DNA from 4 places in the Pseudomonas sp. LBUM1643 genome. Region 2 is predicted to be linked to each of the others. Evidence: predicted binding sites of a transcription regulator. Region 2 holds the regulator's gene; each other region holds the start of a gene.
The links. Region 2 encodes FliA, which starts transcription of late flagellar genes. Its sites were predicted from a motif close to CTAAAGTTTNNNNNNNNNNNGCCGNTAA; they were not measured.

Region 1 (5,514 bases), 2.8 Mb from region 2:
GGCCGCCGCCGACATCTCGTTGATCGCCGTGGCCACCTGATCCGTCTCATGTCGCTGACGTTCCATGGCCTTGTCCGAACGCTGGGCCTGATCGGACACCTGATTCACCAACCCGGTCAGTTGCGAAGTCATTTCGGTGATCTGCCGCACCAGTCCATGGATCTTGTCGACGAAGCGGTTGAACGAGCTGGCCAGTTCACCGAGTTCATCCTTGCTGGTGACGGTCAGACGGCAGGTCAGGTCGCCCTCGCCCGCCGCGATGTCATCCAGGTTGGCTTTCATCAGGGTCAGCGGACGCAGGATAGTGTTGGCCAGCAACAGACCGGCGACGGCGATCACCAGCAACACCAGCAGCGCGATGCCGACGATGCTCAGCACTACGCCTTCCATCCGCTCGTGCACCTTGGCTTCGACCAGTGCGACTTGCGCTTCGATGCCATCGAGATTGACCGACGTACCGACCGCCATGTCCCACTTCGGCAGGAATTCGGTGTAGCCGAGTTTGGGCACCAGCACCTGGCTGTTGCCCGGCAGTGGCGAGCTGTATTGCAGATAGTGGGTGCCATCCTTCGCGACGTTCACCAGGTCGCGGTTGACGTAGACGCCATTCGGATCGCGGTTGTCCTTGAAGCTCTGGCCGACGCCTTCCGGGCTGTTAGCCTTGAACAGGCGCACGGTGTTGGAGTCGTAGCCGAAGAAGTAGCCATCCTTGCTGTAGCTGATGCTCGACAGCAGCTTGACCGCCTGAGCCCGTGCCGCGTCATCGCCGGGGGCGGCAGCGTCGTAAAGCGGTTTGATCGCGGTCATGGCCACGGCGACGTAGCTTTGCAGGGTCGTCTTGGCATCGCTGAGCAGACGCTGACGCGTTTCCTCGACTTCATTGCGGGCCTGTTGCTGGAGAATGAACAAGGTGGTCAGACTGATGACCAGCGCAAAGAGCAACACCGGGAGGACGGCAAGGGACAGGACTTTAGCCTTCAAGCTCATGCGCATGACGTTCACTCTTTTGATGTTATCGGCGTGGTTAACGCTTTAACGGCACGCCAGGTCAAAAGTTGAATGCGGTCATTGTGGGAGCGCGGCTGTGTGGCGAGGGGATTTATCCCCGTTGGGCTGCGAAGCGGCCCCAAAATGGGACAGCTGCGCAGTCCAACGGCGTGGTGTGGCATTCCGATAAATCCCCTCGCCACGGTGCACCTGCATTTGTAAGTCAGAGCACCATCGCCGCCACCCAGCCAAACGCCAGCAACGGCAAGTTGTAGTGCAGGAACGTCGGCACCACGGTGTCCCAGATATGGTGATGCTGGCCGTCGATGTTCAAACCGGAAGTCGGGCCCAGGGTCGAGTCTGAAGCAGGAGAGCCCGCGTCACCCAAGGCACCGGCCGTACCGACGATGCTGACGATCGCCAGCGGACTGAACCCCAGCTGCACGCACAACGGCACGAAAATCACCGCCAGGATCGGCACAGTGGAAAACGATGAGCCGATGCCCATGGTTACCAACAGGCCGACCAGCAACATCAGCAACGCACCAATGGCTTTGCTGTGGCCGATCCATGACGCCGAGGTTTCGACCAGCGATTGCACGTCCCCGGTGGCTTTGATCACTTCGCCAAAGCCGGACGCGGCGATCATGATGAAGCCGATCATTGCCATCATCTTCATGCCTTCGGTGAACAGGTCATCGGTATCACGCCACTTGACGATGCCCGACACCGAGAAGATCAGAAACCCCGCCAGCGCGCCAATGATCATCGAATCCAGCAACAGCTGAATGACGAACGCGGCAACGATGGCCAGTCCCGCCACCATCAGGCTCAGCGGGTTGTATTGCACGGCCACCTGCTCGACCTGCTCGATCTTCCCCAGGTCGTAGACGCGTTTCTTGCGGTAGCTGAAAAACGCTACGGCGAGCCCGAACACCATGCCCAGCGCCGGGATACCCATGGCATGGGTAACGTTGATGCCGCTGATGTCCACACCGCTACGGGCGACGTTGGCCAGCAGGATCTCATTGAGAAAGATATTGCCGAAGCCCACCGGCAGGAACATGTACGGCGTGATCAGGCCGAATGTCATGACACAGGCGATCAGCCGCCGATCCAGCTGCAGCTTGGTCAGCACGTATAAAAGCGGCGGAACCAGCAAGGGAATGAAGGCTATATGTATCGGCAAAATGTTCTGCGAGGCAATGGCCACCACCCACAGCAAGCCGATCAACAGCCATTTCACCCGACCGCCCCCACTGGCGTGCTGGCGATCGACCATCGCCAGGGCCTTGTCAGCCAGCGCATGGGCCATGCCGGATTTGGCGATCGCCACGGCAAAAGCCCCCAGCAACGCATAGGACAACGCCACCGTCGCCCCGCCACCAAGGCCGCTGTTGAAGGCTTTCAGGGTGGCGTCGATGCCCAGACCACCGGTCAAACCACCGACCAGTGCACCCACGATCAGTGCGATCACGACATGCACGCGGGACAGGCTGAGTATCAGCATGACGCCGACCGCGGCAATTACAGCATTAATCATCGTTACCTCAAGACAAGCGCAATGAGTTCAGCCGGCAGTCTGCAAAGAGCCGCCAGCGGATCAGGAAATGGGTTTTATTAGAGGGCGCGCACTGTGCCGGAGAGTGGGGTTCCTGTCAAAGCGTGCGACGCTCCAATGATGTGTTAATGCTTGTGCCCCCCTGTGGCGAGGGAGCTTGCTCCCGCTCGGCTGCGCAGCAGCCGCAAAGCCGAGCGACATGATCTACCTGACAAGGCGCTACTTCAGTTCGAGGGGGCTTCGCCCCCAGCGGGAGCAAGCTCCCTCGCCACAAAAAACAACCTGAGCCTATTCAGTTGGCGGGATAAAGATTCCCGTCCCGCTGCCGTTACAGAGCAAAGCCGCAGATATTTATCGAATAAGGACGTCTCCATGTCACTCAGACAACTTTCCATTCAATGGAAAATCACCCTGCTGGCCGGGCTATGCCTGGCGGGCATCGTGACCCTTCTGGTGGGTCTTTCGCTGTATCGCATGGAGCACAGCTCCGCGCTGGTGAAAGCCTCGAGCATGGAGATGCTCAACGAAAGCGCCCAGGCGCGGATCGAATCCCAGGGCGAAAACCAGGCGCTGGAGATTCGCCAGCAGTTCATGGACGCCTATCAATACGGTCACGGCTTTTCGCGTCAGGTGCTGTTTCTGCGCGATCAGGCCGAAAAACGCTTCCTCGACGCGTTCGATTTGCGTGAAGACCTGACCCGACAAGTCAAATCGGCGCTGCAGGCCAACCCGGAGCTGCTCGGCCTGTCGCTGGTGTTCGAAGCCAACGCACTGGACGGCAAGGACGAACTGTTCGCCGGTCAGGCCGAACTGGGCAGCAACGACAAGGGCCGGTTCGCCCTGTACTGGTCGCAACCGACGCCGGGCAAGGTCACGTCCATGGCGCTGCCGGAAAGCGACATGGCCGACACCAGTGCCGGCCCCAGCGGCGAGCCGGCCAACGCCTGGTTCACCTGCCCGCGCACCTCGCTCAAACCCTGCGTGATCGAGCCGTATTTCTACAAGATCGACGGCCAGAACGTGCTGATGACCAGCATTGTTTTTCCGTTGATGGTCAACGGCAAGGTCATCGCCTCGCTGTCGGTGGACATCAACCTCAACAGCCTGCAAGCGATCAGTCAGGGCGCGAGCAGGAAGCTCTATGACGGCCAGACGAACGTCAGCATCATCAGCCCGGTCGGTTTGCTGGCCGGTTACAGCCCGGACGCCAGCAAACTCAGCCAGCGCCTGGACACGGTGGATACAACCAGCGGCGCAGAGCTGATCCGCAGGCTGGCCGGCAGCAGTAAAACCGAAAGCCTGCACAGCAACCAGCAGTTGAAGGTTCTGGCACCGTTCCAGCCGATTCCCGGTGGAAAATCCTGGGGCGTACTGCTGCAAGTACCGGAAAAAGTCCTGGTCGGCCCGGCTGAAGCTTTGGAAAAACAACTCGACGACAGCAACACCACCGGCACACTGCTGGAGCTTGGCCTGGGCGTCATCGCCGCGTTGATCGGCCTGTTGCTGGTGTGGCTGATGGCGCGCAGCGTGACCAAACCGATTCTGGGTGTGGCGCACATGCTTGAAGACATCGCCAGCGGTGAAGGTGACCTGACCCGCCGCCTGGCCTACGACAAGCAGGACGAACTGGGCCAGTTGGCCGGTTGGTTCAACCGCTTCCTCGACAAGCTTCAACCGATCATTGCCGAGGTCAAACGCTCGGTGCAGGACGCGCGCAGCACGGCCGACCAGTCATCCGCGATTGCGACACAGACCAGCGCCGGCATGGAGCAGCAGTACCGTCAGGTGGATCAGGTCGCCACCGCGTCTCACGAAATGAGCGCCACTGCCCAGGACGTCGCCCGCAGCGCAGCGCAAGCCGCTCAGGCCGCGCGGGACGCCGATCATGCCACCCGCCGCGGCCTGACCGTGATCGACCAGACCACCACCAGCATCGACAACCTTGCGGCCGACATGAGTGCAGCGATGGTGCAAGTCGAAGGTCTGGCAGCCAACAGCGAGAAAATCGGATCGGTACTTGAAGTGATCCGTGCCATCGCCGAACAGACCAATTTGCTCGCGCTCAACGCCGCGATCGAAGCTGCCCGTGCCGGTGAAGCCGGACGCGGGTTTGCCGTGGTGGCCGATGAAGTGCGCAACCTGGCACGTCGCACCCAGGAGTCGGTGGAAGAAACCCGCCTGGTGATCGAGCAACTGCAAAGCGGCACGCAGGATGTGGTGGGTTCGATGAACAACAGCCATCGCCAGGCTCAGGGCAGCGTCGAGCAAGTCGGCCAGGCCGTGACGGCGTTGCGCCAGATTGGCGAAGCGGTCACGGTGATCAGCGACATGAACCTGCAGATCGCCAGCGCGGCGGAAGAACAAAGCGCCGTGGCGGAAGAGATCAACAACAACGTGGCGACGATTCGGGACGTGACGGAGTCGCTGTCGGGGCAAGCCAATGAATCAGCACGGGTTAGCCAGTCCCTTAACAGCCTGGCGAATCAGCAGCAGGCCTTGATGGATCAGTTTCGGGTGTAAACCCCATTCCGGGCCCACTGCAGATCCCTGTGGGAGTGAGCCTGCTCGCGATAGCGGAGTGTCAGATGGCAGATTTGTCGACTGACACTCCGCTATCGCGAGCAGGCTCGCTCCCGCAGGTTTTTCATTCTCCTGTAGTACGCAATCAGCGTTTGGGCAACTGAATCACCACCTTCAACCCGCCCCACTCGCTCTCCTCCAACCGCATCACCCCGCCCCACGTATCCACGATGTCACGCACAATCCCCAATCCCAGCCCATGCCCATCGGTCTGTTCGTCCAGTCGCGTGCCGCGGCTGAACACCTGAGCCCGCTGATCCTCGGGAATGCCCGGACCATCGTCTTCAACGCTCAACTCAAACTCTGCCGCCGTCTCGACCACACTCAACCGCACCTCGGCATCCGCCCACTTACAGGCGTTATCCAGCAGATTACCCAGCAGCTCC
Region 2 (5,514 bases):
ACCGCCAAAGATCCGGCTTTTGGACTGGAGGCCGTCTGGATTGAAGTCAGTCAGCGTGCCCAGGCGCAATCTCTTGGTTACACTGTGGTCGATGCCAGTACAGTAGTGGCAACCCACTTGAACCAGATCCTGTACAAGCACTCCAGTGAGCTGATCGGGCACGAGGAAGTGCAGCAACTCATGCAATTGCTGGCCAAAAGCTCGCCGAAACTGGCGGAAGAGCTGGTGCCGGGCGTGGTGTCGCTGTCGCAGTTGCTAAAGGTCTTGCAAGCGTTGCTGGCCGAGCAAGTGCCGGTACGGGACATTCGCAGCATTGCCGAGGCCATCGCCAACAACGCCGCCAAGAGTCAAGATACCGCCGCTCTGGTCGCCGCTGTGCGCGTCGGCGTATCCCGCGCAATCGTCCAAAGCATTGTAGGCACTGACTCCGAGCTGCCAGTTATCACGCTGGAGCCAAGGTTGGAACAGATATTGCTCAATAGTCTTCAGAAGGCAGGGCAAGGCTCGGAAGAGGGAGTTCTGCTGGAGCCAAGCATGGCTGAGAAATTGCAACGCTCGTTGATCGATGCGGCGCAGCGTCAGGAAATGCAAGGTCAACCGGTGATTCTGCTGGTAGCCGGTCCGGTTCGCGCGATGCTCTCGCGATTTGGCCGACTGGCAGTCCCGGGTTTGCACGTGTTGGCGTATCAGGAAATTCCTGACAACAAGCAAGTGACCATCGTTGCGACAGTAGGGCCCAACGGCTGAGGTAGTGGTTTATGCAAGTTAAGCGTTTTTTCGCCGCCGATATGCGTCAGGCCATGAAACTGGTTCGCGATGAGCTGGGCGCCGATGCGGCCATCATTGGCAACCGCCGCATCGCGGGTGGCGTGGAGCTGACTGCCGCCCTGGATTACAAACTGTCGGCGCTGGCGCCGCGTGTTCCGAACATGGAACTTGAAGACGAGTTGCGCAAGACCCAATCGCGGATCGTCACCGCTCAGGCCGAACTGAGCCTGCGCAGCGAGGGCGAGAGCGACAAGAGCACCAATCGCCAGTTGTTCGCCGGCCTGCCGCTGACTGCTGCCGAACCGCTGATCGAACCGACTTATACAGAACCTCCACGACCTGCGCCGGCACCTGCTGCGACTGGCGGCGTCGACCCTCGCGCATTCGACTCGATGCGATTCGAGCTCAACAGCCTGCGTGAACTGATGGAAGTACAGCTTGGGTCCTTAGCTTGGAACCAGTTGCAGGGCAGCCGTCCGGCCCAGGCCAACCTGTGGCGTCGTCTGCAACGCATCGGCCTCTCCGGCCCGTTATCCCGTGATCTGCTGGCAATGATCACTGGCATTGACGAGCCACGTCAGGCCTGGCGCATGTTGCTGGCGCACCTGGCGCGCATGATTGCCACACCGGAAATCGAGCCGCTGGAAGAGGGCGGTATCATTGCCATGGTCGGCCCTGCCGGCATGGGCAAAACCACGACCCTGGCCAAGCTCGCCGCGCGTTACGTGCTCAAGTACGGCGCGCAGAACATCGCGCTGGTGAGCATGGACAGCTACCGAATCGGTGCGCAGGAACAGCTCAAGACCCTTGGCCGCATCCTCAATGTCCCGGTCACTCACGTCGACCCGGGGCAATCGCTGGTGCAGGCGCTGGATCCCCTGCTGCGCAAACGCGTGGTGCTGATCGATACCGCAGGCCTTCAGGCCAGCGATCCGGCACTGCGCATGCAACTGGAAAGCCTGGCCGGGCGTGGCATCAAATCGAAAAATTATCTGGTTCTGGCAACGACCAGCCAGAAACAGGTTCTAACCGCCGCTTATCACAGTTACAAGCGCTGCGGGCTCGCCGGCTGCATCCTGACTAAACTGGATGAAACGGCAAGTCTGGGCGAGGTGTTGAGCCTGGCCATCAGTCATGAACTGCCGGTGGCCTATCTGACCGATGGCCCGCGGATTCCGGATGATTTGCATCTGCCGCGTCGTCATCAGCTGGTCAGTCGCGCGGTCAGCGTGCAAATGCAGGAAGAACCCAGCGAAGAAGCCATGGCTGACATGTTCGCTGATATTTACCACAGCCCGACCAAGCAGGTTAGCTGAGGTATTAATGAATAGTTTTTGTACCTACATCGATGGTCTGCCATGCATTGTTCCATTTGTGAACGCGCAGCCAGTAATGTGGCCTCCGTCTATGCAAGACAAGGTAAAGAAATAACATGGGCAGCATGCATCCCGTACAGGTTATCGCGGTGACCGGCGGCAAAGGTGGCGTCGGGAAAACTAACGTGTCAGTGAACTTGTCCCTGGCTCTAGCAGAGCTCGGCCGGCGCGTCATGCTTCTGGACGCCGACCTCGGACTGGCTAACGTCGACGTTCTACTCGGACTGACACCCAAACGTACCCTGGCCGACGTGATCGAAGGCCGCTGCGAGCTACGCGACGTCCTGTTGCAAGGCCCGGGCGGCATTCGTATCGTTCCGGCCGCGTCCGGCACACAGAGCATGGTTCATCTGACCCCGGCGCAACACGCCGGCCTGATCCAGGCCTTCAGCGATATCGGCGATAACCTCGACGTGCTCGTGATCGACACGGCGGCGGGCATCGGCGACTCGGTCGTCAGTTTCGTCCGCGCCGCTCAGGAAGTCCTGCTGGTGGTCTGCGATGAGCCGACCTCGATCACTGACGCCTACGCCCTGATCAAACTGCTCAACCGTGATTACGGCATGAACCGTTTCCGTGTTCTGGCCAACATGGCCCAGAGCCCGCAAGAAGGTCGCAACCTGTTCGCCAAGTTGACCAAGGTCACGGATCGTTTCCTCGACGTCGCCTTACAATACGTCGGTGCGGTGCCGTACGACGAAAGCGTACGCAAGGCTGTGCAGAAGCAGCGCGCCGTGTATGAAGCATTCCCGCGCTCCAAGTGTTCGCTGGCCTTCAAGGCGATCGCGCAAAAGGTCGACACCTGGCCATTGCCTGCCAACCCGCGTGGGCATCTGGAGTTCTTCGTGGAGCGCCTCGTGCAACAAACTGCAGGACCCGTGCTATGACCGCCAGTGGCTATAACCTCTATAAAAAATCGGCCCGTGATGCGCAGTACGAGCTGATCGAGCGTTACGCGCCACTGGTAAAACGCATTGCCTACCACTTGTTGGCGCGTCTGCCGGCCAGTGTGCAGGTCGAAGATCTGATCCAGGCCGGGATGATCGGCTTGCTTGAAGTGTCGACCAAATATGACGCCAGCAAGGGCGCTAGTTTCGAGACGTACGCGGGCATACGCATCCGCGGCGCGATGCTCGATGAAGTACGCAAGGGGGACTGGGCGCCACGTTCGGTCCACCGAAATACCCGGATGGTCAGCGACGCCATTCGCTCGATTGAAGCTAAAACCGGTCGCGACGCTAAAGATCACGAAGTTGCGGCCGAACTCCAATTGAGTCTTGACGATTATTACGGGATTTTGAACGACACCTTGGGCAGTCGGTTATTCAGTTTCGACGATCTGTTACAAGACGGCGAACACGAAGGACTGCACGAGGATGGCGCCAGTGCTCATCTCGAGCCGTCGCGCGATCTGGAAGATGAACGCTTCCAGGCAGCGCTGGCGGACGCGATTGCCAATTTGCCGGAGCGTGAGCGACTGGTGTTGGCGCTGTACTACGACGAAGAGCTCAATCTCAAGGAAATCGGTGAGGTCCTGGGGGTTAGCGAATCGCGGGTCAGCCAGTTACACAGCCAGTGCGCGGCCCGTTTGCGGGGGCGTTTGGGGGAGTGGCGAGCGCGCTGAAGGCAGTGTGGGGACACTGCGAGCGAGGCTGGTGGGTTCTGTACGCACCGGTCTCGATCTGCTGTGCTCCAGACAGTCATCGAATGCTTTGCCGGATTGAATGAAATGGCGTGTCCAGGTGCTGGACGCGTTTAAGACTGCTTGGAGGTCGAATTGGACAAGAACATGAAAATCCTCATCGTTGATGACTTCTCAACGATGCGGCGGATCATAAAAAACCTGTTGCGTGACCTTGGGTTCACCAACACGGTCGAGGCTGACGATGGCACCACTGCCATTCCGGTCCTCAACAGCGGCAGCATCGACTTTCTGGTAACGGACTGGAACATGCCGGGCATGACCGGTATCGATCTGCTGCGCCACGTGCGCGCCGATGAAAGGCTCAAGCATCTTCCGGTGCTGATGGTTACCGCTGAAGCCAAGCGCGAGCAGATCATCGAAGCAGCCCAGGCCGGTGTAAACGGCTATGTGGTCAAGCCCTTCACGGCCCAGGCGTTAAAAGAAAAAATCGAAAAGATTTTCGAACGCATTGGTTGAGCAACTGCGCCACGGGGGAGCTATGGAGCAAAATGAAATTTCACAGGGCGATTTCGAATCGACCCTGAAAAAACATGCGGTCGAATTGGTCGAAAGCCTTGAAAAAGGCAAGTTCGGCGACGCAGTACAACTGATCCATGAGCTCAACCAGACCCGTGATCGTGGCCTGTACCAGGAAGTGGGCAAGCTCACTCGCGAGTTGCATAGCGCGATCGTCAATTTCCAGATTGACCCGAACATGCCACAGGCCGAGGAAGTCTCGCAGATCACGGACGCTACTGAACGTCTGGGGTATGTGGTCAAGCTGACCGAAGCGGCGGCCAACCGCACCATGGACCTCGTTGAAAACGCCACGCCGCTGGTCACCAGCCTGGGCAATGAAGCCGAGGCGCTGAGCGCGGATTGGGGACGGTTCATGCGCCGTGAAGTCGGTGCCGAGGAGTTCCGCGAACTCGCCCGGCGCGTAGACGGTTTTCTCACGCGCAGCAGCGAAGACAACCGCGTCGTAACGAGCAACCTCAACGATATTCTGCTCGCTCAGGATTACCAGGACCTCACCGGTCAGGTCATCAAGCGCGTGACTCAATTGGTCACCGAAGTTGAAAGCAACCTGCTCAAGCTCGTGCTGATGGCCAGTCAGGTGGACCGCTTTGCGGGCATCGAACATGACCGTCAAGCGATGCTGGCTGAAAAAGATCCACAAAAACATCTCTCTCAGGGTGAAGGTCCGCAGATTCATGCCGATAAAAGAGAAGACGTTGTGTCCGGTCAGGACGATGTGGACGATTTGCTATCCAGCCTTGGATTTTAGACCTGTAGGAGCACCCCATTAATGAGCTTCGGCGCCGATGAAGAGATCCTTCAGGATTTCCTGGTTGAGGCCGGCGAGATTCTAGAGCTACTGTCCGAACAGCTGGTCGAGCTTGAAAGTCGACCGGATGATGCGGACTTGCTCAATGCAATTTTTCGCGGTTTTCACACTGTAAAAGGGGGCGCCGGCTTCCTCCAGCTCAACGAGTTGGTGGAGTGCTGTCACATCGCCGAGAACGTCTTCGACATCCTGCGCAAGGGTGAGCGTCGCGTCGACTCGGAATTGATGGACGTGGTTCTCGAAGCACTGGATGCGGTGAACGGTATGTTCACCGAAGTCCGCGAGCGCAGCCCGATCACGGCTGCGACGCCTGAACTGCTGGCGGCACTGGCCCGCCT
Region 3 (5,514 bases), 1.3 Mb from region 2:
GTCTCGTGTGGCATGGATGCATCGGTCAACGACGCCGGTCCCAGCGAAAAAATCAATTTGAATCATGTTGCCCCGGGTAGGTTGTCGATAATTCGGCGATATAACGTTATTAAAAAATGTATCCCAGAAAATCGCTGAAGAGTCATATCGTACAGGCCCCGAAAGTAAATCGTAGCCGCATGCAAACATAGACCAAAGTTGGTTTGGCAGCGACCCACCCCATACTTGGTCCATGTACCTGGCAATTGAATATTGGCTGTTTTGATCATCCCCCGTCCATTTTTGATTGACTTTTGGCCAGCAAAGTGGATGTGGATAGTTCCACGCGATGATTACATTTTTGCCTGGGTGTCGGCTGCGAATTTGCTTGATCGTCAGGTCGTATGCGTCGGCTGGGATACAACGATCCCTTAGTCCGAACAGCAGTTCATTAAATGCGTACGCCTCATCATCAACGAATACTTCGTGAAAGCCTAAGATCACTATTTCGTCAGGATTTTGCTCTGCGAAATGAGAGACTGCGTTGCGGCATTCGGATAAGTAACGACTTGCGTGAAATCCGTTGTGTTCAAACCTGCGCCCGTACAATCGTAGATCCAGTGCTCGAATACCACCATTCAGTTGATAGGTAAACGAGTCGTCCTGACACGCCGCCCACCAATCAGCCGGCCAACCAGCCCCTTCCTGGTCGACGCCCGCATTATGGGCTAACGGCAATACCAGATCACGTATCTTCAAGTGTTCCAGGGAGGTGCCAATATCCGTCATCCAACGACTGTAATTAGTCAAGGCTATAGGGTGTTGAAACATCAGGTTGTAGCGGATAACGCTGATGGAGTGTTCTGCCATTGTGCCATCGTTACTGACCATCAGGACGAGGGCGAGGTTTGTGTTGTCGCCCAGCTTGGCCAACACGTCAAGTGGCAGTTCGCCACTGAATGCTGATGTACCTGTTGAAGTGCCTGCTGATACGGCCTCTGCCAACTCAATGACACCGCGGCGCCCATCGGCGTATGTGCATTCGCAATGTAGCCATAGTTTTGACTGGTTGTTGATTCCTATCCAAGGCGGAACGGTAACGACAGGGCTGGCCGTGAGGGTGTTGTAGTTCAATACATCATTTTCCGTGTCAGACACGGTGGGCGGTAATAAAAAAGAGTCAGGCGTTTGCGGTTCGTGATCTTGCTCTTGGATTGACATGATGGCACCTGTTTATGCGTTGGTATCAGGATTGATTTAACGCGCTACAAGGCCCATCGACCACTATCAGAACTGTTAGTAGAGAGAGTGATTAAAGTGGTCTATCGTCCAGCATTTTCATTTTACAAACAGTTATTGACGACTCGGTCTAATGTGGGGGCGAGACCGGCTTGCCGGCGAAGACGGCCCCACTCGCGACTTGGCGGGAGCGGGGCTCCCGCGCCACAAGCCTATTGTTATGCCCTTTAAACCTTGAACCGCCCCACCAGCATCTGCAAATGGGTGCCAAGCCGCGCCAGCTCCACGCTAGAGGCCGCGGTCTCTTCACTGGCGGCCGAAGTCTGCTCAGACACGTCGCGCACGTTCAGCACGCTGCGGTTGATCTCTTCAGCCACGGCGCTTTGTTGCTCAGCGGCAGCGGCGATCTGCTGGTTCATCGACTGGATCGCCGACACGGTGCGGGTGATGTTTTCCAGTGAACCACCCGCGCGGCGGGTCAGTTCGACGCTGCTGTCGGTCAAGGCGCGGCTGTTGTCCATGATGGTGGCGACTTGCTGGGTGCCGGCTTGCAGGCCGACGATCAGCTCTTCGATCTCTTCGGTGGACTTCTGGGTGCGCTGGGCCAGGCTGCGGACTTCGTCAGCAACCACGGCAAAGCCGCGTCCGGCCTCACCGGCGCGGGCGGCTTCGATGGCTGCATTGAGGGCCAGCAGGTTGGTTTGCTGGGCCACGGATTTGATCACGTCGAGCACGCTGCCGATCTTGTCGCTTTCGCGCTTGAGATGACCCATGGCTTCGGTGGAGTTGCCCACTTCAAGGGCCAGGCGCTCGATCTGGGCGATGGCTTCGCTCACCACTTTGTCACCTTCGCGGGCTTGCTGATCGGCGGCAACGGCGGCTTCCGAGGCTTCTTCGGCGTTGCGTGCGACTTCCTGCACGGTGGCGGTCATTTCGTTCATGGCGGTCGCGACCTGGTCGGTTTCGACTTTCTGGCTGTTGACGCCGGCGCTGGTCTGTTCGGTGACCGCGGACAATTCTTCGGCGGCGCTGGCGATTTGCGTCACACCGTCGCTGATGCCACTGATCAGTTCGCGCAGACCTTGGGTCATGCTCTGAATGGCGCGCTGCAGCTGGCCAAGTTCGTCCTGGCGCTGGGAGATGAGGTTGTGAGTCAGGTCGCCCGCCGCAATGCGCTCGGCGACTTTTAGAGTCTGGTTCAGAGGAATCACAATTTGACGAGTAATGGCCCAGGCCGCGAGCAAACCAAACGCCAGCGCTAGAAGGGTGGCCAGCAGCAGCATGTTTTTGGCATGCGCGGCATCGGTGTCACGTACGACGGTCTGCGACGCCGTCAGCTTTTTGCTGAGGTCGATCAGGATTTCACCTTGTGCGGCCATGTGTTTCAGAGCTGTGGCGTTTGCTGTCTGCGAGTCTCGGAACTGGCTGACGGCCGCGCGGTAAGCTTTTAGTGATTCAGTGGCGTGTTGCAGGTTGGCGAGGTGCTGTGCCGGCACTTTGGACGGCAGGTTCTCCAGGCTTACCAAAGCCTTGTCGATAGCATCCAGCGCGGGTTGCTCTGCCTCGGCCTTACCGCTGTAGGTGTAACCGCGGACCTGATAGCGCGCTTGTTGGAGCAGCTTGCTCAGCTCGATCACGTTGCTGTAATCGGCAACGCTTTCGCCTTGCAGCATGGATTTTTCCACCGTGGCGACCTGGGCAACGGCATTGTCGGCGGTCGCCCCGAGTTTGCTGCGGGCGTCTTCGCGCGTAACGGTGGCTTGGGTCATGTCGGCAAAGGCGCGCTTGTACTCGGCGACGGCGGCAATTTGCTGGTCAACCATGGCGGCGTCAGCAGGTTGCTCAATCATCGTACGCGCCGTTTTCAGGCTGGTCTCGAGTTTGCCCAGCACTTCGTTGACCGCGCCCGGGCCTTGTTCGCCGCGACGCGTGTCGTAGTTCATTCGGGCAATGCGCAGGTCCTGGCTCAGCTCGATCAGGCTGGAAATGAAACCCAGCTTGTCACCTCGGTTCAGCACGCCGCTCAGACCGGTCCAACCGGTGAAGGTGATCAACGACGTCAGCAGCAAAACGAGGCCGAAACCCACCCCCAGCTTGCGATTGACGCTGACGTTTCCCAGTTTATCGGCTAGCCATTGGTACATGCTGAAACTCCCTCGAACCGCTCATAGGTTTTATGGGAGTTTTATCGGCAGGTGTGCCGGATACTGAAGTCGTGAGAAATGACCTGAAGACCTTCGCATTTCCTGTAGCAGCTGGCGAAGCCTGCGTTCGGCTGCGAAGCAGTCGCCAACCCCTTGAAATCGGTCAGCCTGAAGGACCGCAGTACCCAAACTGGCGACTGCTTTGCAGCCGAACGCAGGCTTCGCCAGCTGCTACAGGGGGCGAGTAAGGGAGGAGTGTCAGAAAAGGCGTGCGAGCAGCGCAGTGACGGCTGTTTCTACCCGAAGAATGCGCTCGCCAAGCTGCACCGGTTGCAGGCCGGACTTGCCCAACAGATCGATCTCGTAGGGAATCCAGCCACCTTCCGGGCCGATGGCCAGGGACACTGGTTCATTCAGGCCGCGAGGACAAGCGGGGTAGTTACCGGGATGGCCCACCAGCCCAAGGGTGCCTTCGCTGATCGCCGGCAGGCGGTCTTCGACGAACGGCTTGAAGCGTTTCTCGATGACGATCTCCGGCAAGACGGTGTCCCGGGCCTGTTCCAGCCCAAGGATCAACTGCTCGCGAATCGCCTCTGGCTCCAGGAACGGCGTTTGCCAGAAGCTCTTTTCGACGCGATAGCTGTTCACCAGGATGATCCGCGGCACACCCATGGCCGCTACGGTCTGAAACACCCTACGGAGCATTTTCGGGCGTGGCAGGGCCAAAATCAGGGTCAATGGCAGCTTGGTCGGTGGCGATTGGTCAAGGGTGACCCGCAATTCGGCCTCATCCGCATCCAGGCGCAGCAGTTCAGCCGAACCCATCAATCCGCCAACGCGGCCTACCCGCAAGCTGTCACCGACTTCAGAGCGGTGGACTTCCTGCATGTGGGTCAACCGGCGATCGCGCAGGATCGCCCGGTCGGCCGCAATGAAATCAGCTTCCTCGAGCAGCAGCAGGTTCACGGTTGGGTCGCTGGCGGCTGGTCGTTGTGATCGTCAACCGGCTGGTCGTCCGGATGCTCGCCACGTTTGCTGATCAGGCTGCCAAACAGGATGCCGATCTCGAACAGCAGCCACATCGGAACGGCCAACAGCGTCTGCGAGAAGATGTCCGGCGGCGTCAGGATCATGCCGACTACGAAGCAGCCGATGATCACGTACGGACGGATTTTCTTCAGGTATTTGACGTCGACCACGCCGATCCACACTAGCAGCACCACGGCCACCGGGATTTCGAACGCTACACCGAAGGCAAAGAACAGCGTCATGACGAAGTCGAGGTAGCTGCTGATGTCCGTCATCATTTCCACGCCAGCCGGGGTGGCGGCGGCGAAGAATTTGAAGATCAGAGGGAATACCAGGTAATAGGCGAACGCCATGCCGGCGTAGAACAACAGAATGCTGGACACCAGCAAAGGCACCGCGATGCGCTTCTCGTGCTTGTAAAGGCCTGGTGCGATGAAGCCCCAGATCTGATGCAGGATGACCGGGATCGCCAAGAACAGCGAGACCATCATGGTCAGCTTCAGCGGTGTCAGGAACGGTGACGAGACGTCGGTGGCAATCATCGTCGCGCCGACTGGCAGGTATTGCCGCAGCGGCGTGGAGACGAAGGTATAGATCTGCTGGGTAAAGGCGAACAAACCGGCAAAGACGATGAAGATCGCCGCTACACAGCGCAGCAAACGGGTACGCAACTCGGTGAGGTGCGAAACCAGCGGCATGTGCTGGTCATTTTCAGGAAGGTCGCTCATGGGGCTCGCGGCGGCAATGGGGTGTCGTGAGGCGCCGTGGTTGTCGGCGCGGCGGCAGGAGCAACAGGTTCAGCGGGAGCCATGACCGGTGCCGGTTCAACGGTTGTCACCGTTTCCGTCGGCGAAGTGGCGGGTGCAGCTTCTGTCGTCGGAGCGTGGATCGTTGGCGTCGTCACCGGTTCGACAGGCTGAACCGGTGTGGCCTCCTGCTGGGTCGGCGAGAAGATCTTCCGCGCCTCCTGCTCCAGCGACAGAATGTGCTCGTTGTGCAGTTGCCGACGAATCTCGTCAGCGCCAATCTCACGTTCAACTTCCTGTTTGATCGCGTTGAAGCTGCGCTTCAGACGCCCGACCCACAGGCCAGCCGTACGCGCAGCACCCGGCAGACGCTCTGG
Region 4 (5,514 bases), 3.0 Mb from region 2:
CCTGCCGACTTTGAAAAGAGTAAACATTTCCTGAAAGTCATGGGCAACGAGCGCTCGCAGACGCGCGAAGCCAAAGCGCCAAGCGAGGAAGGTTTGCGCATACCCCGACCTATGGAGCATTACATTCGTTTTCCCAAGCGACTCAAGGACCTCTATATCGTCGACGTGCGGGGAGTCAGTAAAAAAACTGTCATCAACTTTTCAGTTGAGAACATTCAGGACGAACCGGGAAAACGAGCCCGTGCGATCGTATTCATCACGTGTGCGGATTCGGAGGTTTTGCTGCAGGCGAGCGCGCTCGATAATTTCAAGCACGCGAAAAAAGGCAGCACGTTCTGCGCGTCTTACAATTTGAGCTCGAATGACCTGACGATCATGGAACATGACACCCCACTGGCACATGGCAACCAGTAGCGTAGAGACCCAACCTGAGAGATAAAACGGGAAGGAATTGAAAGCGCACGAGAAAACGCAGCACATTCAAATGGAACATTTCTTTTTTCGAATGTGTGGCCTTGTCGCTGACAAGGCCACACATCACTGCGCGGGGTTAACGCTCAAAGGGCTCAGAAAAGCTTCCGGCCTTTGTTCGCGGCAATGCGCATGCGCAAGGCGTTGAGCTTGATGAAGCCCGCCGCGTCCGCCTGGTTGTAGGCACCGCCGTCTTCTTCGAAGGTCGCAATGTTCGCATCGAACAACGATTCGTCGGACTTGCGACCTGTAACGATCACATTGCCTTTGTACAGCTTCAGACGCACAACACCGTTCACGTGTACCTGGGAGGCATCGATCATCTGTTGCAGCATCAGACGCTCCGGGCTCCACCAGTAACCGGTGTAGATCAGGCTCGCGTACTTTGGCATCAGCTCGTCTTTGAGGTGAGCCACTTCACGGTCCAGCGTGATCGATTCGATCGCACGGTGAGCGCGCAGCATGATGGTGCCGCCAGGGGTTTCGTAGCAGCCACGGGACTTCATGCCCACGTAACGGTTTTCCACGATATCCAGACGGCCGATACCGTGCTCGCCACCGATTTTGTTCAGGGTCGCCAGAACGGTGGCCGGGGTCATCTCGACACCATCCAGTGCAACGATGTCGCCATTGCGGTAGGTCAGTTCCAGGTACTGAGCCTTGTCAGGAGCCTGCTCCGGGGAGACGGTCCATTTCCACATGTCTTCTTCGTGCTCGGTCCAGGTGTCTTCCAGCACGCCGCCTTCATAGGAGATGTGCAGCAGGTTGGCGTCCATCGAGTACGGGGATTTCTTCTTGCCGTGACGCTCGATCGGAATATTGTGCTTCTCGGCGTAATCCATCAGCTTCTCGCGGGACAGCAGGTCCCACTCACGCCAAGGGGCAATCACTTTCACACCAGGTTTCAAGGCGTAAGCGCCCAGTTCGAAACGAACCTGGTCGTTACCCTTGCCAGTGGCACCATGGGAGATAGCGTCAGCGCCGGTTTCGTTGGCGATTTCGATCAGGCGTTTGGCAATCAACGGACGAGCGATGGAAGTACCCAACAGGTACTCGCCTTCGTAAACGGTGTTGGCGCGGAACATCGGGAAAACGAAATCACGCACGAACTCTTCGCGCAAATCGTCGATGTAGATCTCTTTGACGCCCATGGCCTGAGCCTTGGCGCGTGCAGGTTCGACCTCTTCGCCCTGACCCAGGTCAGCGGTGAACGTCACCACTTCACAGTTATAAGTATCCTGCAGCCACTTGAGGATCACCGAAGTGTCCAGGCCGCCGGAATACGCCAGAACGACCTTGTTTACGTCCGCCATGCCATCACTCCACGGGGTTCTACGGAAAGCCGTCGAGTCTACCGGTCATGCGCAATAATTTACAGAGGCGCGACAGCTTATGACGACGAAGCGACAGATTCTGTCGAGAGCGCGACGATGACCGGCAAGTCAGGATGTTGCCGACGTACTGCCGGGTGCAGTGATTTGTGGCGCGACTTGCGGCGTGGCCTTCTCCGTGGGTGCCACCCTTTCGAGGCGCACGGCGACCCGGCGATTCTTCGCCCGGTTAGCGGCGCTGTTGTTAGGGGCCACAGGATAACGTTCGCCATGAAAGCGCATCGTGATCTGCGATTCCTGAACGCCATTGGCCTTGAAGAACTCCATGACCGCCAGGGCACGACGTCGCGAGAGGTCACGGTTGGTGAGGCGATTACCACTGTTGTCGGAGTGACCGTCCAGTTCGATGTGATTGACCGTCGGATCAGCCTTCATGAACTCGAGCATCACCTGCAACTGGGCCTTGGCTCGGGCGTCCAGATCCAGGCCTTCGCCGGAAAAACCTATCTGGGACTGCCGGATTTGTTCAAAATTCTTCGGCAGCAGCTTGGCCACACAGCTCTGGTAGTCATTGAACGCCTGGCTGAACCTGACCGGCAGCAGTCGCACTTCCGATACCCGGCCATCTCCTGATGAATGCCGGATAACCGGGCTTCGACCGTCCAGCAAGCCGCTGATCAAACGCCCGGCCTGTACCTGCGAAGTGTCAAACAGAACGTTGCCACTCCCGATGCGCACAGACCCCAGGTTAATATCGCCACGCCCCGGCTGCCAGGGCGCGGCGGCAGCCAGCAAGGTCGCCGAACCGCCGCCAATCATGGCGTTGAAGGCCGTCAGACGAAAAGTCGCCTGTTCTCCAGCACGGCGGACGAATCCACCAGCGCCGAAGTCGGTAATCGGTTGAGTCAGACGGCATTCGAACTTGTCCCCTTCGACCGTCCACTCGATGCTCTCCAGGCGCGTCTGGAAAGTGAGCGCCATGGCAGGAACGCTGGCAAACACACTGAGCAAGGCTAAATAACGCTGGCGCACGGGAGGCTCCACTGGCTTCTACAACAAAAAGACCGACACAGACTTGTTTACGGCATACCTGTTGGATATCGGAAGCTTGCGGCAAAACTTGATAGCGAGTGCCTGGAAGAGTCTTTTCCGGTAGCATTCCCCTCAGTTTGACCCGCCTGGAATCCCCTCATGTCCGACCGCCTGACCCTGCTGCGTCCCGACGACTGGCATATTCATCTTCGCGATGGTGCCGTGTTGACCAATACCGTCGCGGATGTTGCGCGCACCTTTGGTCGCGCCATCATCATGCCCAACCTGGTTCCTCCGGTACGCAACGCTGCTGAAGCCGATGGCTATCGCCAGCGAATTCTGGCCGCACGGCCGGCCGGTAGCCGTTTCGAACCGCTGATGGTTCTCTACCTGACCGACCGCACCCAGCCCGAAGAAATTCGCGAGGCCAAGGCCAGCGGATTTGTTCACGCCGCCAAGCTGTACCCGGCCGGCGCGACCACCAACTCGGACTCTGGCGTCACCAGCATCGACAAGATTTTCCCTGCGATAGAGGCCATGGCCGAAGTCGGGATGCCCTTGCTGATTCACGGTGAAGTCACCCGCGGTGATGTCGACGTCTTTGACCGCGAGAAGATCTTCATCGACGAGCACATGCGTCGTGTGGTCGAGCGCTTCCCGACGCTCAAGGTAGTGTTCGAACACATCACTACCGCAGACGCCGTGCAGTTCGTCAACGAGGCCTCGGCCAACGTCGGCGCGACCATCACCGCTCATCACCTGCTGTACAACCGCAACCACATGCTGGTTGGCGGGATTCGCCCGCACTTCTACTGCCTGCCGATTCTCAAGCGCAATACACACCAGGAAGCCCTGCTCGACGCCGCCACCAGCGGCAGCGAAAAGTTCTTCCTCGGTACCGACTCGGCGCCGCACGCCCAGCACGCGAAAGAAGCCGCATGCGGCTGTGCAGGTTGCTACACCGCTTATGCAGCGATCGAGATGTACGCCGAAGCGTTCGAGCAACGCAACGCGCTGGACAAGCTCGAAGCCTTTGCCAGTCTGAACGGCCCGCGCTTCTACGGCCTGCCGGTCAATACCGATCGCATTACCCTGGTCCGTGATGAATGGACCGCCCCTACCAGCCTGCCATTTGGCGAGCTGACCGTTATCCCGCTGCGCGCCGGTGAAAAACTGCGCTGGCGCCTGCTGGAGGAACACGCGTGAGTGAAGACCATTTCGACGACGAACAGGACGGTCAAGGCGGCGGAGGTGGTTCACGCCACCCGATGGCTGCTCGCTTCCGTGGATACCTGCCAGTTGTTGTCGACGTTGAAACCGGCGGTTTCAACTCTGCCACTGACGCCTTGCTGGAAATCGCCGCAACAACCATCGGCATGGACGAAAAGGGCTTTGTTTATCCCGACCACACCTACTTCTTCCGTGTAGAGCCTTTTGAAGGTGCGAACATTGAAGCAGCGGCGCTGGAATTTACCGGGATCAAACTCGATCATCCGTTGCGCATGGCTGTCAGCGAAGAAGCTGCACTGACCGATATCTTTCGCGGCATCCGCAAGGCTTTGAAAGCCAACGGTTGCAAACGGGCGATCCTGGTCGGTCACAACAGCAGTTTCGACCTGGGCTTTCTCAACGCTGCCGTAGCGCGCCTGGACATGAAACGTAACCCGTTTCATCCGTTCTCCAGCTTCGATACTGCAACGCTTGCCGGTCTGGCCTACGGTCAAACCGTGCTCGCCAAGGCCTGCCAGGCCGCTGACATCGATTTCGACGGTCGCGAGGCCCACTCGGCTCGCTACGACACCGAAAAGACAGCCGAGCTGTTCTGCGGCATCGTCAATCGCTGGAAGCAGATGGGTGGCTGGGAAGACTTCAACGACTGATTGCTGTTGCTGATTTGCGCCCACAAAAAAACCGGCCTCAGAGGCCGGTTTTTTTATGCCTGAAACGCGCCTTACAAAGCAGCAGCGTTTTCGGTCAGGTAAGCCGCGACGCCTTCGGTCGAAGCGGTCATGCCTTTGTCGCCTTTTTTCCAGTTGGCAGGGCAGACTTCGCCGTGCTCTTCGTGGAATTGCAGAGCGTCGACCAGACGGATCAGCTCTTCAATGTTACGGCCCAGCGGCAGGTCGTTGATGATCTGCGAGCGGACAACGCCCTTGTCGTCGATCAGGAATGCGCCACGGAAAGCCACGCCGCCTTCGGATTCAACGTCGTAAGCCTTGGCGATTTCGTGCTTCAGGTCGGCCGCCATGGTGTAACGAACTTCGCCGATGCCACCGTTGTTCACCGGGGTGTTGCGCCAGGCGTTGTGGGTGAAGTGCGAGTCGATCGACACGGCGATCACTTCAACGTTGCGTGCCTTGAAGTCAGACATGCGGTTGTCCAGAGCGATCAGCTCGGACGGGCAAACGAAGGTGAAGTCCAGCGGGTAGAAGAACACCAGGCCGTATTTGCCTTTGATGGCCGACGACAGGGTAAAGCTGTCGACGATTTCGCCATTGCCGAGTACAGCCGGTACGGTGAAGTCAGGGGCTTGTTTGCCTACGAGTACGCTCATCGAATATCTCCTGGTGTAAAAACGTGAAGTTCCGGGTTTGCGCCAGCCTGCCACCTTCAGGCGACAGCCCTGTGACACGAACCCGCTTCATAAGGACCGGCCATCATACACTGCGTTTTTAACCTG

Region 1: the regulator FliA is predicted to act here: its motif matches at 2,853-2,880, upstream of ACA063_RS20355 (methyl-accepting chemotaxis protein).
Region 3: the regulator FliA is predicted to act here: its motif matches at 3,404-3,431, upstream of ACA063_RS01695 (methyl-accepting chemotaxis protein).
Region 4: the regulator FliA is predicted to act here: its motif matches at 2,900-2,927, upstream of ACA063_RS23510 (flagellar protein MotY).

Annotation. Positions count from the first base shown of each region.
Region 1 covers NZ_CP166813.1:4,502,112-4,507,625, forward strand. The annotation lists gene ctpM (methyl-accepting chemotaxis protein CtpM) at 1-993, opposite strand, end outside; gene ACA063_RS20350 (Na+/H+ antiporter family protein) at 1,211-2,527, opposite strand; gene ACA063_RS20355 (methyl-accepting chemotaxis protein) at 2,921-5,068, shown strand; gene ACA063_RS20360 (sensor histidine kinase) at 5,214-5,514, opposite strand, start outside.
Region 2 covers NZ_CP166813.1:1,733,829-1,739,342, forward strand. The annotation lists gene flhA (flagellar biosynthesis protein FlhA) at 1-747, shown strand, start outside; gene flhF (flagellar biosynthesis GTPase FlhF) at 759-2,084, shown strand; gene fleN (flagellar synthesis regulator FleN) at 2,201-3,031, shown strand; gene fliA (RNA polymerase sigma factor FliA) at 3,028-3,768, shown strand; gene ACA063_RS07790 (chemotaxis response regulator CheY) at 3,934-4,305, shown strand; gene ACA063_RS07795 (protein phosphatase CheZ) at 4,328-5,116, shown strand; gene ACA063_RS07800 (chemotaxis protein CheA) at 5,138-5,514, shown strand, end outside.
Region 3 covers NZ_CP166813.1:387,890-393,403, forward strand. The annotation lists gene ACA063_RS01690 (fibronectin type III domain-containing protein) at 1-1,200, opposite strand, end outside; gene ACA063_RS01695 (methyl-accepting chemotaxis protein) at 1,446-3,362, opposite strand; gene ACA063_RS01700 (16S rRNA (uracil(1498)-N(3))-methyltransferase) at 3,621-4,328, opposite strand; gene tatC (twin-arginine translocase subunit TatC) at 4,325-5,119, opposite strand; gene tatB (Sec-independent protein translocase protein TatB) at 5,116-5,514, opposite strand, start outside.
Region 4 covers NZ_CP166813.1:5,211,281-5,216,794, forward strand. The annotation lists gene ACA063_RS23500 (hypothetical protein) at 1-414, shown strand, start outside; gene ACA063_RS23505 (argininosuccinate synthase) at 567-1,784, opposite strand; gene ACA063_RS23510 (flagellar protein MotY) at 1,914-2,834, opposite strand; gene pyrC (dihydroorotase) at 2,994-4,040, shown strand; gene rnt (ribonuclease T) at 4,037-4,714, shown strand; gene ACA063_RS23525 (peroxiredoxin) at 4,786-5,388, opposite strand.